2 regions of the Mesorhizobium sp. WSM2240 genome follow, and region 2 is predicted to be linked to the other one. Evidence: riboswitches for the same ligand, from Rfam matches in the RefSeq annotation. Region 2 holds a riboswitch; the other holds the start of a gene.

Region 1 (5,133 bases), 1.2 Mb from region 2:
GCGCTTCAGTGGGATTTATGATGCCGCGCCGGTCGTCGCGCGGCCTCAGCCCCGAAATTGCCACCGCGTCGAATGCGTCCTCGGCCGGTTGGCGGCGCGCCGTCCTCTGCTCGTCGGTCACCTGCACATGCGGCATGGTGTTGACCAGCTGCTCGACGAAATCGTCCTGGCCGCCCTGCATCAGCGCCGCCATGGCGATGGAGAAGCCAACGCCGACGGCGACCCCGATCACCGCGACCAGCGTCTGCCGCCCTCGCCCGGCTATGTGGGTCATGGCGATATCTATGATGAGGCGCATGGCGGCCTCACTCCCCGCCCTCGACGGCAACCCGCGCGCCGTTCTCGAGCGCCTCCGGATAGGGCGAGATGATGCGCGTCTTTTCGTCAAGCCCCGAGAGCACTTCAACGCCGCGGATGCCGCGGATGCCGGTCTCGATCTCGCGAAGCCGCGCCCTGTCGCCTTCGACAACGAACACCCGGTTTCCCTCGATGGATACCGACGGCACAAGCAGCGCGTCCTCCGAAACGTCGGTGATGATGTTCACATCGACGGACATGCCGATCAGCAGCGGCGTGTCGTCAGGCAGGCGGAAGCGCACGCGATAGGTCTTGGTCACCGGATCGCCCTTGGGCGTGATGCTGTCCACGACCGCTTCGAGCTCCTGTCGGGGGAACGCGTCGGAACGCAGCAGCGCCCGCTGACCCACCTCGACGCGCGGAATATCTTCCTCGTTGACATCGGCCACCACGAGCAGCGGCCTCGGATCGCCGACCCAGAACAGCACCGTGCCCAGATCAGCGACCTCACCGACCTCGCCATCCTGCCTGAGCACTTTGCCGGCGATCGGCGCGCGCAGCGTATAGCTTTCGAGCCGCGCGCTTTGCCCGGCCACCAGCGCCTCGATCTGCGTGACCTCGCTTTGCGCGCGATCAAGCGCCTGCTGGCTGGCCGTATTGCGTTCCGCGAGCACCGAGAGGCGTCGAAGTTCCTCCTGCGCCAGCGAAAGCCGGGCCTCGAGTTCGGCGAGCACCGCCTGCGCTTCGCTGTCGTCAAGCCGGGCGAGCACGTCGCCTTTTTCCACCGGCGCGCCTTCGCAATTGCATTGTTCGACGATTCGCTCGCGCACCAACGGCGTCACCTTGGCCCAATTGCGCGGTTCGACGACGCCGTTGGCATAGACGATCTCGGCTGCGTCTCCGCGCGTGGGCGTCACGACCGAAACCGAGACTGGCCGCCAAAAATACCAGCCTGCGGCGCCAACCGCGGCCGCGAGCACGACGATGAGAAGGAAAAATCGCAGCAGCCGCACCAGAACTTCTCCCGTAACAGTTGAACCGGTTTTTGGCGACGGCACCTATAGCATTAGACCGACCGTCGGTCTATAATGAGGACAATGTGTTACGGCGGGTAGGTTCCGCCAAACGGCAGCGGGGATCGAAGCCTGGCCCGAGTGGTAAAATCTCCGGAAATCCGCTCCGCCGAACTGCTCGATTGTGCGCAGCGGCTGTTCTTCGAGCGCGGTTATGACAACACGACGGTCAACGACATCATCCGCGAAGCCGGCCTTTCGAAAGGCGCGTTTTACCACTACTTCCCGTCCAAAGAGGCGCTGCTCGAAGCGCTCGCCGCCCGTGTGGCGCGAGAAAGCATGGAACAACTGCGGCCCATTCTCGAGGACCGCTCGCTCGACGCGGTAGAGCGCCTCAATGCGCTCTTCGCCGGTTCCCGGCGGTTCAAGCGTGAACTGGCGCCGCAGATGCGGCGCACTTTCGACGTGGTCTTCCGGCCCGAGAACGTCGTGCTCTTCCACCGCATCGACCGGGCGGTCTCCGAAGTCGCCGCGCCGGTCATCACCGAAATCATCGCAGAGGGTAGCCGTATGGGACGTTTCGACGCGCCCGATCCGCAGGCGTTCGCCGAGATGCTGCTGCAGTTCCGCCTCAGCCTCGCGACCGTGATGCACCGGGCCATACAGCAGGCGGAAGCGGGTAATATCGACGAAGCCGTGCGTGTGCTGGACGAACGACTGCGGCTTTACGGGATCGCTGTCGACCGCGTTCTCAAGCTGCCGGACGGAACGATCGAGGTCGCCGAACCCGGTTTTGCGCACGCCCTTCTTACCACGGATACTTCCTGATCGCGCCGCGGCAAACGTGATCTGATCAAAAACCTCGTCGGGCCGGAAAACCAGCAAGGAGGAACCGGGCCTGCGACAATCTGCATAAGAGTCAGGCAGATTGTTCTATTGCCCAATCTATGGGCGAGGACTAGATTAAGTGTTGTCGGCCATCTACTCCTCCCAGATGCGATGCCGGCCAAAGCGAACTCACCTCCTCCCGGGTTCGCCTCAATAGAGCCCGCTGCACCTCCTCCCGCAGCGGGCTTTTTTGCGTGTGCAATTTACTTGATTCCAGTGTAGCACGCCGGAGCGCTCAGCCAGCGGCACGGCAATATCACTTTGCGTGGGCAAATTACGTGAAGAGGCTTGCCCAATCGCTCGCGATCTGATTGGTTGCCGCCATCCACAGGGGTGCTCCGTATTGCCGGGGCTGAGACGCGGGCGCCAAGCCTTCAAACCCTAAAAGCTGATCTGGGTAATACCAGCGGAGCGAGGCGGGTTATGTTTTCAGGCGCACAGATTTCCCTTTATCCCATGACCGACGATTTCGTCGGCGTCATCATGAGCGCTCTCGGCGCGCTCGATCCCTATCGCGACCAGTTGCGCATAGAGACGGACGACATCTCGACGCTGCTGGTCGGCCCTCCCGAAGTGCTGTTTCCGGCCATGCGCGACCTCTTCGTCGCAGCGGCCAAGGGCGGCATCCATTGTGTGCTATCGGCAGCAATTTCACGCGGCTGCCCGGGCGAGCCCGACGACGAGATACGCGCGTCGCCGGAGTTGAACGGCCCGCGCGAGTCTCTGGAAAACCGCAAAGCGACGGCTCTCGACGCCATGACCAAGGCTCCCCGTACCGATGCGGCGGCCGCCGCCCAGTTCTCGCTCTATGTGATGGGAACGGGCGATCACATGGACGAAATCTACGGCTGCATCGATTTTCTCAAACGCTCCGGCGTGTTCGACCGCTCCAAAAATTTCTGCACCAGGCTCGGCGGCGATGCCGGCGCGGTCTTTGCCGCGCTCGAAGCGGCGTTCTGCCGCTTCGGACCGCCTGAAGGGCATGTGACGATCGATCTGACGGTATCCGCGAACAGCCCAACGCCGCGCTGACGCGCCGGTTGGTTTGCACCCCAAAGGTCCGCCATGTCCGACGTTTCGTCTCCCGCACGCGGTTTCGCGTCCGCTCTCGCCAAGATCGGTCCCGCCCTTATTTCGATCTGCTCGTTGATCGCCGCGTGGGAAGTTTATGCGCAAGTCTCGGGCATTTCGGCGACGACCTTGCCCGCGCCGTCGCGAGTCTTCGCCCAGATGGTGCAGCATCGGGATGCGCTCGCCGCGAACACGCTCCCCACAATCCGCGCGACGCTGCTCGGTTTTGCCTGCTCGGTTTCGGCAGCCTTCCTCTTCTCGGTGCTGGTCGATTTTTCCAGGCCGCTGCGCCGGGCCCTGTTCCCGGTATTCATCATCAGCCAGACCCTGCCTCTGGTCGCCATCGCACCACTGATCGTGCTCTGGTTCGGCTTCGGCCTCACCCCGAAGATCATGCTGGTCGCGCTCGTCACCTTCTTTCCGATGCTGGTGGCGCTGGTCCAGGGCTATGCAGCAACCGACGAGGATGTCGAAGCACTTCTGGTGTCGATGGGAGCCTCGCGCTGGCGCACTTTCCTGATGGCCCGGCTGCCGTCTGCACTGCCTTACTTCTTTGCCGGCCTGCGCATTGCCATCACCTATGCCGTGGTCGGCGCGATCTTCGCGGAATATGCGGGCGCGGCCAAGGGCCTCGGCATCTACATCCTCAATGCCAAGAACAACTTCAGGCCGGACCTCGTGCTCGCGGCCGTGTTGGTCAGCGCAACGCTGACCCTCGTTCTGTTCACCGCCGCGGCGATGATCCAGCATTTGTCGATGCCATGGCAACGGCTCGACCAAAGGCGCCGACCATGAGCGGCAGTCGGCTGGAGTTGCGTCATCTGCGCAAGAGCTTCGGCAGCCTCGACGTGCTGGCCGACATCTCGCTCACCGTACGGGCGGGCGAGTTCGTCTCGATCCTTGGTCCGTCGGGCGCCGGCAAGTCGACCATCTTCAAGATTCTGACCGGCAGCGTTCAACCCGACAGGGGCGCAACCACGTTCGACGGCGCTCCGTTGACCGAGGCCAGGCGTCCTTTCGCCTTCATGCCGCAGCGCGACGCGCTGATGCCGTGGCGACGCATCATCGACAATGCAACACTTGGCCTCGAGGTGCAGGGCGTCACCCGCAAGGTGGCGCGCACACGGGTTGCGCCTCTCTTCGCCGAGTTCGGCCTGGAGGGATTTGAGCGTCACTATCCGGCGCAGCTTTCCGGCGGCATGCGACAGCGCGCCGCACTCTTGCGCACCGTCGTCCAGCATCGCGACATGCTCCTGCTCGACGAGCCATTCGGCGCTCTCGATGCGCTGACGCGCGCGGGCATGCAGCGCTGGCTGCAGTCGATGTGGGAGCGCCATCGCTGGACCGTGCTGCTGGTCACCCACGACGTACGCGAGGCGGCTTTCCTCTCCGACCGCATCTACGTCCTGACCGGGCGGCCGGCGCGCGTGCTGACCGAGATCACGGTTCCGCTTCCCCGTCCCCGCATCGACCTCGCCACGCCGGAAGCCAGCGCCGTCGAGGCAAGCCTGCTGCAAACCCTGCTCAACCCTGACCAAAGGAACTGACCATGCCCACCCGCCGCCAGATCATAGTCGCTGCCCTGGCAGCGCCGTTCGTCCCGAGCCTTGCATTCGCACAGTCGAAAACGGTCACTGTCGCGCTCGACTGGACCCCCAACACCAACCACATCGGCCTCTACGCTGCGCAGGCAAAAGGCTTCTACGATCGGGCGGGGCTCAAGGTTCAGATCCTGCCTTACAGCGACACGTCCGCCGGCACCCTCGTAGCCAACCATGTCGCCGATTTCGGCATTCTCGGCGTACTCGGGCTCTTTACCCAGCGCACGGCCGGCGCCGATCTCGTCGCGACTTATGCGCTGGTG
Region 2 (5,133 bases):
GTCGGCAGGTTTTCCAGCGCGAATTTCTGCTTGAAGGACAGCTTTTTTGCTGGACCCTTTGCCTGGGCAGCGTTGGCGCGTGAGGCTTCCGTCGGCGCTTTCACGATGCCGCGCCGGTCGTCCAGTTTTGTCCCGCCTCGTTGCGCCAGCATGTCGGAATAGCCGCCCGCATATTCGATCCAGCGTCCGTCGCCATCCGGCGCGATGATGCTGGTCACGGTGCGGTCCAGGAAATCGCGGTCATGGCTGACCAGTATGACCGTTCCGGCAAAGCCCGCGACGAGTTCCTGCAAAAGCTCCAGCGTCTCCATGTCGAGATCGTTGGTCGGCTCATCGAGCACCAGGAGGTTGGCCGGACGCGCCAGCACTCGCGCCAGGATCAGCCGCGCCCGCTCGCCCCCGGAAAGCTCGCGCACGGGCGTGCGCGCCTGCTCGGCCTTGAACAGGAAATCCTTCATGTAGGAGACGACGTGGCGCTCCTCGCCATTGATGACCAGGTTCTCGCCGCGCCCGTCGGTGAGGAAATGCGCCAGCGTCTCCTGCGGGTCGACCGACGCGCGCTTCTGGTCGAGGGTGGCAATTTCGAGATTCGTGCCAAGCCGAACCGTGCCGGCGTCCGGCTTCAATTCGCCGGTCAGCATCTTGAGCAGCGTTGTCTTCCCCGCCCCGTTCGGCCCCACCAAGCCGATGCGGTCGCCGCGCTGGATGCGCGTGGAAAACCCCTTCACGACAGTCAGGTCGCCGAAGCTCTTCTCGATGTTCTTTGCCTCGATGACCAGCTTTCCGGATTCGGCCGCGTCGCTCGCCGCCATCGTGGCGACGCCTTCCGCCCCGCGGTGGCCGCGAAAGCGCTGCCGCATCGACTGGAGTTCGCCCAGCCGTCGCATGTTGCGCTTGCGCCGCGCCGTCACGCCGTAGCGCAGCCAGTGCTCCTCGCGCACGATCTGGCGGCCGAGCTTGTGCTGTTCGCGCTCTTCCTCTTCGAGGATCGTGTCGCGCCATTCCTCGAAATGCGCGAAACCTTTTTCCAGCCGCCGGGTCCGGCCGCGGTCAAGCCACACAGTCGTCCGCGAGACGCGCTCGAGAAAGCGGCGGTCGTGCGAAATCACGATCAGCGCCGACGACGAGCGGTTCATCTCCTCTTCCAGCCACTCGATCACCTGCAGGTCGAGATGGTTGGTCGGCTCGTCGAGCAGCAATATGTCGGGCTCGGGCGCCATGACGCGGGCGAGAGCGGCGCGACGTGCCTCGCCGCCGGAAAGATCGTTCGGGCTCTCCTCACCTGTCAGACCGAGATGCTCCATCAGATAGGTTGCGCGGTAGGGATCGTCGGCCGGCCCAAGCCCGGCCTCGACATAGGCGCGAACGCTGCCAAAACCTTCCATGTCCGGCATCTGCGGCAAATAGCGGATCGTCGCGGAAGGCTGGCGGAACACCTCGCCGTCCTGCGGCTCGACCAGGCCGGCGGCAATCCTGAGCAGCGTCGATTTGCCCGAACCGTTGCGGCCGACCAGCGCGATGCGCTCGCCGGCCGAGGCCGAAAGCGACGCGCCATCGAGCAAGGGCGCGCCGCCGAAGGTCAGTCTGATGCCGTCGAGATTGAGAAGCGGTGGCGCCATGTCGTTCAGTGTTCCGGAAGCGGGTAAGGATGAGCCAGCAGGACGGCGCGGCCGCTTTCCAGGGAAATGCGCAGGCGCCCCCGCGTCTCGTTGGAGATCGTCAGCGAAGAGCCGAACGCCACCTCGACCCTATCGAGCGGCCATTTTGCGCCCTCGACCGACAGCCCGAAAAGTCGGGAGAAGCCGAGAATGGAAAACAGCATGCCGTCGTCGTCATAGTCGAACTCGGCGGCGCCCGGCAGCAGCGGAATTCCTTCCTGCGCGCCACTGGTCAATAACACCTCGACGCCTGCTTCGGCGAGCCTGACCGCCAGCGCGAGGTGCAGGAACTCATGGTCGGCGCGCTGCCCGCCGAACGCGCCGCACAGCACCAGCGACGTCGCGCCGAGACCAAGAGCCTCTGCGATGGCCAGTTCGCCGTCGGTCTTGTCCTTTGCGGACGGAAACGTCTTGCGCGGAATATCTGAATAATGCGCCGGCAGGACCGGCGGAACCGAATCGAAATCGCCGACCCAAAGTTCCGGCTCGACCCCAAGTGCCGCCGCATGCCGGATGCCCGAATCGGCCGCGATGACGCGCGCGCCGGCGATTTGCGCGTCGAGGCGCGGCGTGCGGACGAGGCCGCCGCCGAGGAGGATTGCAAATCTGCTCATGGCGGTGGCCCTTATCACGCGCCGCCCCCGAAACGGAAGGCGGCGATTGCGCGCCATCGCCCGCAAACAAGCGCTTGCTCTGCCCGCCCGGCGGCCCTATGTCTGGAAATGCTCTAACGGGGTGCCGGATGCGACGTTTCGCATGCCGGCTGAGAGGCAGATCGCCAACCCGCTGAACCTGATCCGGTTTGCACCGGCGGAGGGATTAGATGCCTCGGACGCCCGGCGCTTCAATTCCCTTTCAAAACGAATGAAGGAGGCGCCGATGCGCATTTTGTTGTCCCTTGTCTCAGCACTAGCGATTTCCGCCGCGGCCGTTCCGGCTTTCGCGCAGGAAAAGCTCACCATCTACACCTATGAGAGCTTCACCGCCGAGTGGGGCCCGGGGCCGCAGGTCGAAAAGGCTTTCGAGGCGGAGTGCGACTGCGATCTCGAATTCGTCTCGGTCGCCGACGGCGTGGCGCTGCTCAACCGGGTGAGGCTCGAAGGCGCCTCAACCAAGGCCGATATCGTGCTCGGCCTTGACACCAACCTTACAGCCGAGGCCGAGGCGACGGGCCTGTTCGCCCCGTCAGGCACCGATCTCGCTAACGTCAACGTGCCCGGCGGCTGGACCGACGATGTCTTCGTGCCGTTCGACTACGGCTATTTCGCCGTCGTATACGATACGGAAAAGCTCGAGAACCCGCCGAAAAGCATGAAGGAGCTGGTTGAGGGCGATCCGGAACAGAAGATCGTCATCCAGGATCCGCGCACCTCGACGCCCGGCCTTGGCCTGCTGCTCTGGGTCAAGGCCGTCTATGGCGATGAGGCGCCGGAGGCCTGGGCGAAGCTGCAGAAGCGCGTATTGACGGTCACGCCGGGCTGGAGCGAGTCTTACGGCCTGTTCACCAAGGGAGAAGCGCCGATGGTGCTGTCCTACACCACCTCGCCCGCCTACCACGTCATTGCGGAAAACACCAAAAGGTATCAGGCGGCGGCTTTCGAGGAAGGGCACTATCTCCAGGTCGAGGTGGCCGGCATAACCACCACCGGCGCGAAAAACCCGCTGTCGCAGAAGTTCATGGCATTCATGACCGGGCCTGGCTTCCAGGATGTCATTCCCGAGACCAACTGGATGTTCCCGGCGGGCCGGACCGAGAAACCCCTTCACCCGGCATTCGCCGATCTGGTGCAGCCGGCAAAGACGCTTACCTTCGGCCCCGAAGAGGTCGCAGAGAACCGCAAGGCCTGGGTCGACGAGTGGCTCGCCGTGATGAGCGAGTGATTAACCGGCAATGAGCCGACTGCCCCTCATCCGCCTGCCGGCACCTTCTCCCCGTGAACAACGAGGAGAAGGGCGATATTCCAACGCTGACGACCCCCTCTCCCCGTCCTTCACGGGGAGAGGGTAAGGATGAGGGGCAGCGCCAGCGTGCTGAGACTGACAACCGCCAACCCCCGCATCGCCGCAGGCATTGTCGCGCTGACGGCAATCGCGATCCTCATCGGCGGCGCTTTCGCTGGGCTGATCGTCGAAGGCGCGCGGGAAATATCCGGCCCTCTATCGGCTTTCGATTCCTACCTGTTCCGCGTCATGCGCTTCACCCTGTGGCAGGCGCTGCTGTCGACCGCACTGTCGGTGGTTCCGGCGATCTTCGTTGCCCGCGCTCTGTCGCGCCATCCGAGTTTTCCCGGCAGAAGCCTCATCCTGCGCCTTTTCGCCGTGCCGCTGGCGCTGCCGGCGATCGTCGCCGCGCTAGGCGTTCTGGCGCTTTATGGCCGCGCCGGCTATTTCGCCGACGTGTTCAGCGCCGTCGCCGGCCAGAACTGGCCGGGCATTTACGGCCTTTCCGGCATCCTGGTCGCGCACGTCTTCTTCAACCTGCCGCTGGCGACGCGGCTGTTTCTCGAAGCGCTCGACACGGTGCCCGCCGACCAATGGCGGCTGGCGAGCCAACTCGGCATGGGGGCGAGACCCGCCTTCCGGCTGATCGAATGGCCGGCTCTGCGCGCCAGCCTGCCTGGCGTCGCCGGGCTGGTCTTCATGCTCTGCATCACCTCCTTCACCATCGTGCTCACGCTCGGCGGCGGGCCGCGCGCCACCACGCTCGAGGTGGCGATCTACCAATCGCTGCGCTTCGACTTTGATCCCGCGCGAGCGGTCGCATTGACGCTGCTGCAGATCGCGCTCACCGTGGCAGTTGTTTTCGCGCTGATGCGGCTCGGCGCCAACATCACCAGCGATGCAAATCTGCCGGTCGCGCCGCGCCGCTACGTTTCTGCCAGCAAGCCGGAAACGACGTTCAACACCGTGCTCCTCATCATAGCGCTGCTGTTCGTTGCCGGCCCGATGCTGGCGACGGTTATCGCCGGACTGGACGCTGATCTTGTCCGATTGGCGGGTGAAACCGCGGTGCGGCAGGCAACGACAACCAGTATCGTGCTCGCTACGCTATCAGCGCTGCTTTCGGCGGCGTTGGCGCTTTCGCTCGTCATGGCGCGGCGGGCGCTGGCGCTAAGGCGCGGAAGCGGTCGCAAGACGCTCCTCGAAAGCGTCGTCGACACCGGCGCCAGCCTTGTTCTGGTGGTGCCGCCGATCGTCATTGGCGCCGGATGGTTCGTGCTCTTGCGCCATTTCGGCGACGTTTTCGCTGTGGCGCCTGTCATGGTGGTGACCGTCAACGCAGTCATGGCGATGCCCTTTGCAATCCGAGCCGTTCGGCCTGCCCACGACGCGGCGAGCGAACGCCATGAGCGCCTGTGCGCGCAACTCGGCATCGGCGGCTGGAATCGGCTGAGGCTGGTGGAATGGCCGGTTCTGCGGCGACCGTTGATGACGGCATTCGCCTTCGCCATGGCGCTATCGCTCGGCGATCTCG

Evidence for each region. A riboswitch is a leader RNA that binds a small molecule or an ion and turns the genes downstream of it on or off. The one in region 2 is predicted to bind thiamine pyrophosphate.
Region 1: it holds a riboswitch for thiamine pyrophosphate, as region 2 does, so the genes downstream of both, ABVK50_RS02170 (YkoF family thiamine/hydroxymethylpyrimidine-binding protein) here and thiB (thiamine ABC transporter substrate binding subunit) in region 2, are expected to answer to the same signal.

The regions. Positions count from the first base shown of each region.
Region 1 is NZ_CP159253.1:450,360-455,492, reverse strand. Features, by position in the region: gene ABVK50_RS02185 (ABC transporter permease) at 1-298, opposite strand, end outside; gene ABVK50_RS02180 (efflux RND transporter periplasmic adaptor subunit) at 306-1,310, opposite strand; gene ABVK50_RS02175 (TetR/AcrR family transcriptional regulator) at 1,452-2,138, shown strand; TPP riboswitch at 2,518-2,631, shown strand; gene ABVK50_RS02170 (YkoF family thiamine/hydroxymethylpyrimidine-binding protein) at 2,622-3,230, shown strand; gene ABVK50_RS02165 (ABC transporter permease) at 3,264-4,064, shown strand; gene ABVK50_RS02160 (ABC transporter ATP-binding protein) at 4,061-4,816, shown strand; gene ABVK50_RS02155 (ABC transporter substrate-binding protein) at 4,813-5,133, shown strand, end outside.
Region 2 is NZ_CP159253.1:4,923,834-4,928,966, forward strand. Features, by position in the region: gene ABVK50_RS24450 (ABC-F family ATP-binding cassette domain-containing protein) at 1-1,619, opposite strand, end outside; gene ABVK50_RS24455 (thiamine diphosphokinase) at 1,625-2,272, opposite strand; TPP riboswitch at 2,380-2,494, shown strand; gene thiB (thiamine ABC transporter substrate binding subunit) at 2,538-3,539, shown strand; gene thiP (thiamine/thiamine pyrophosphate ABC transporter permease) at 3,669-5,133, shown strand, end outside.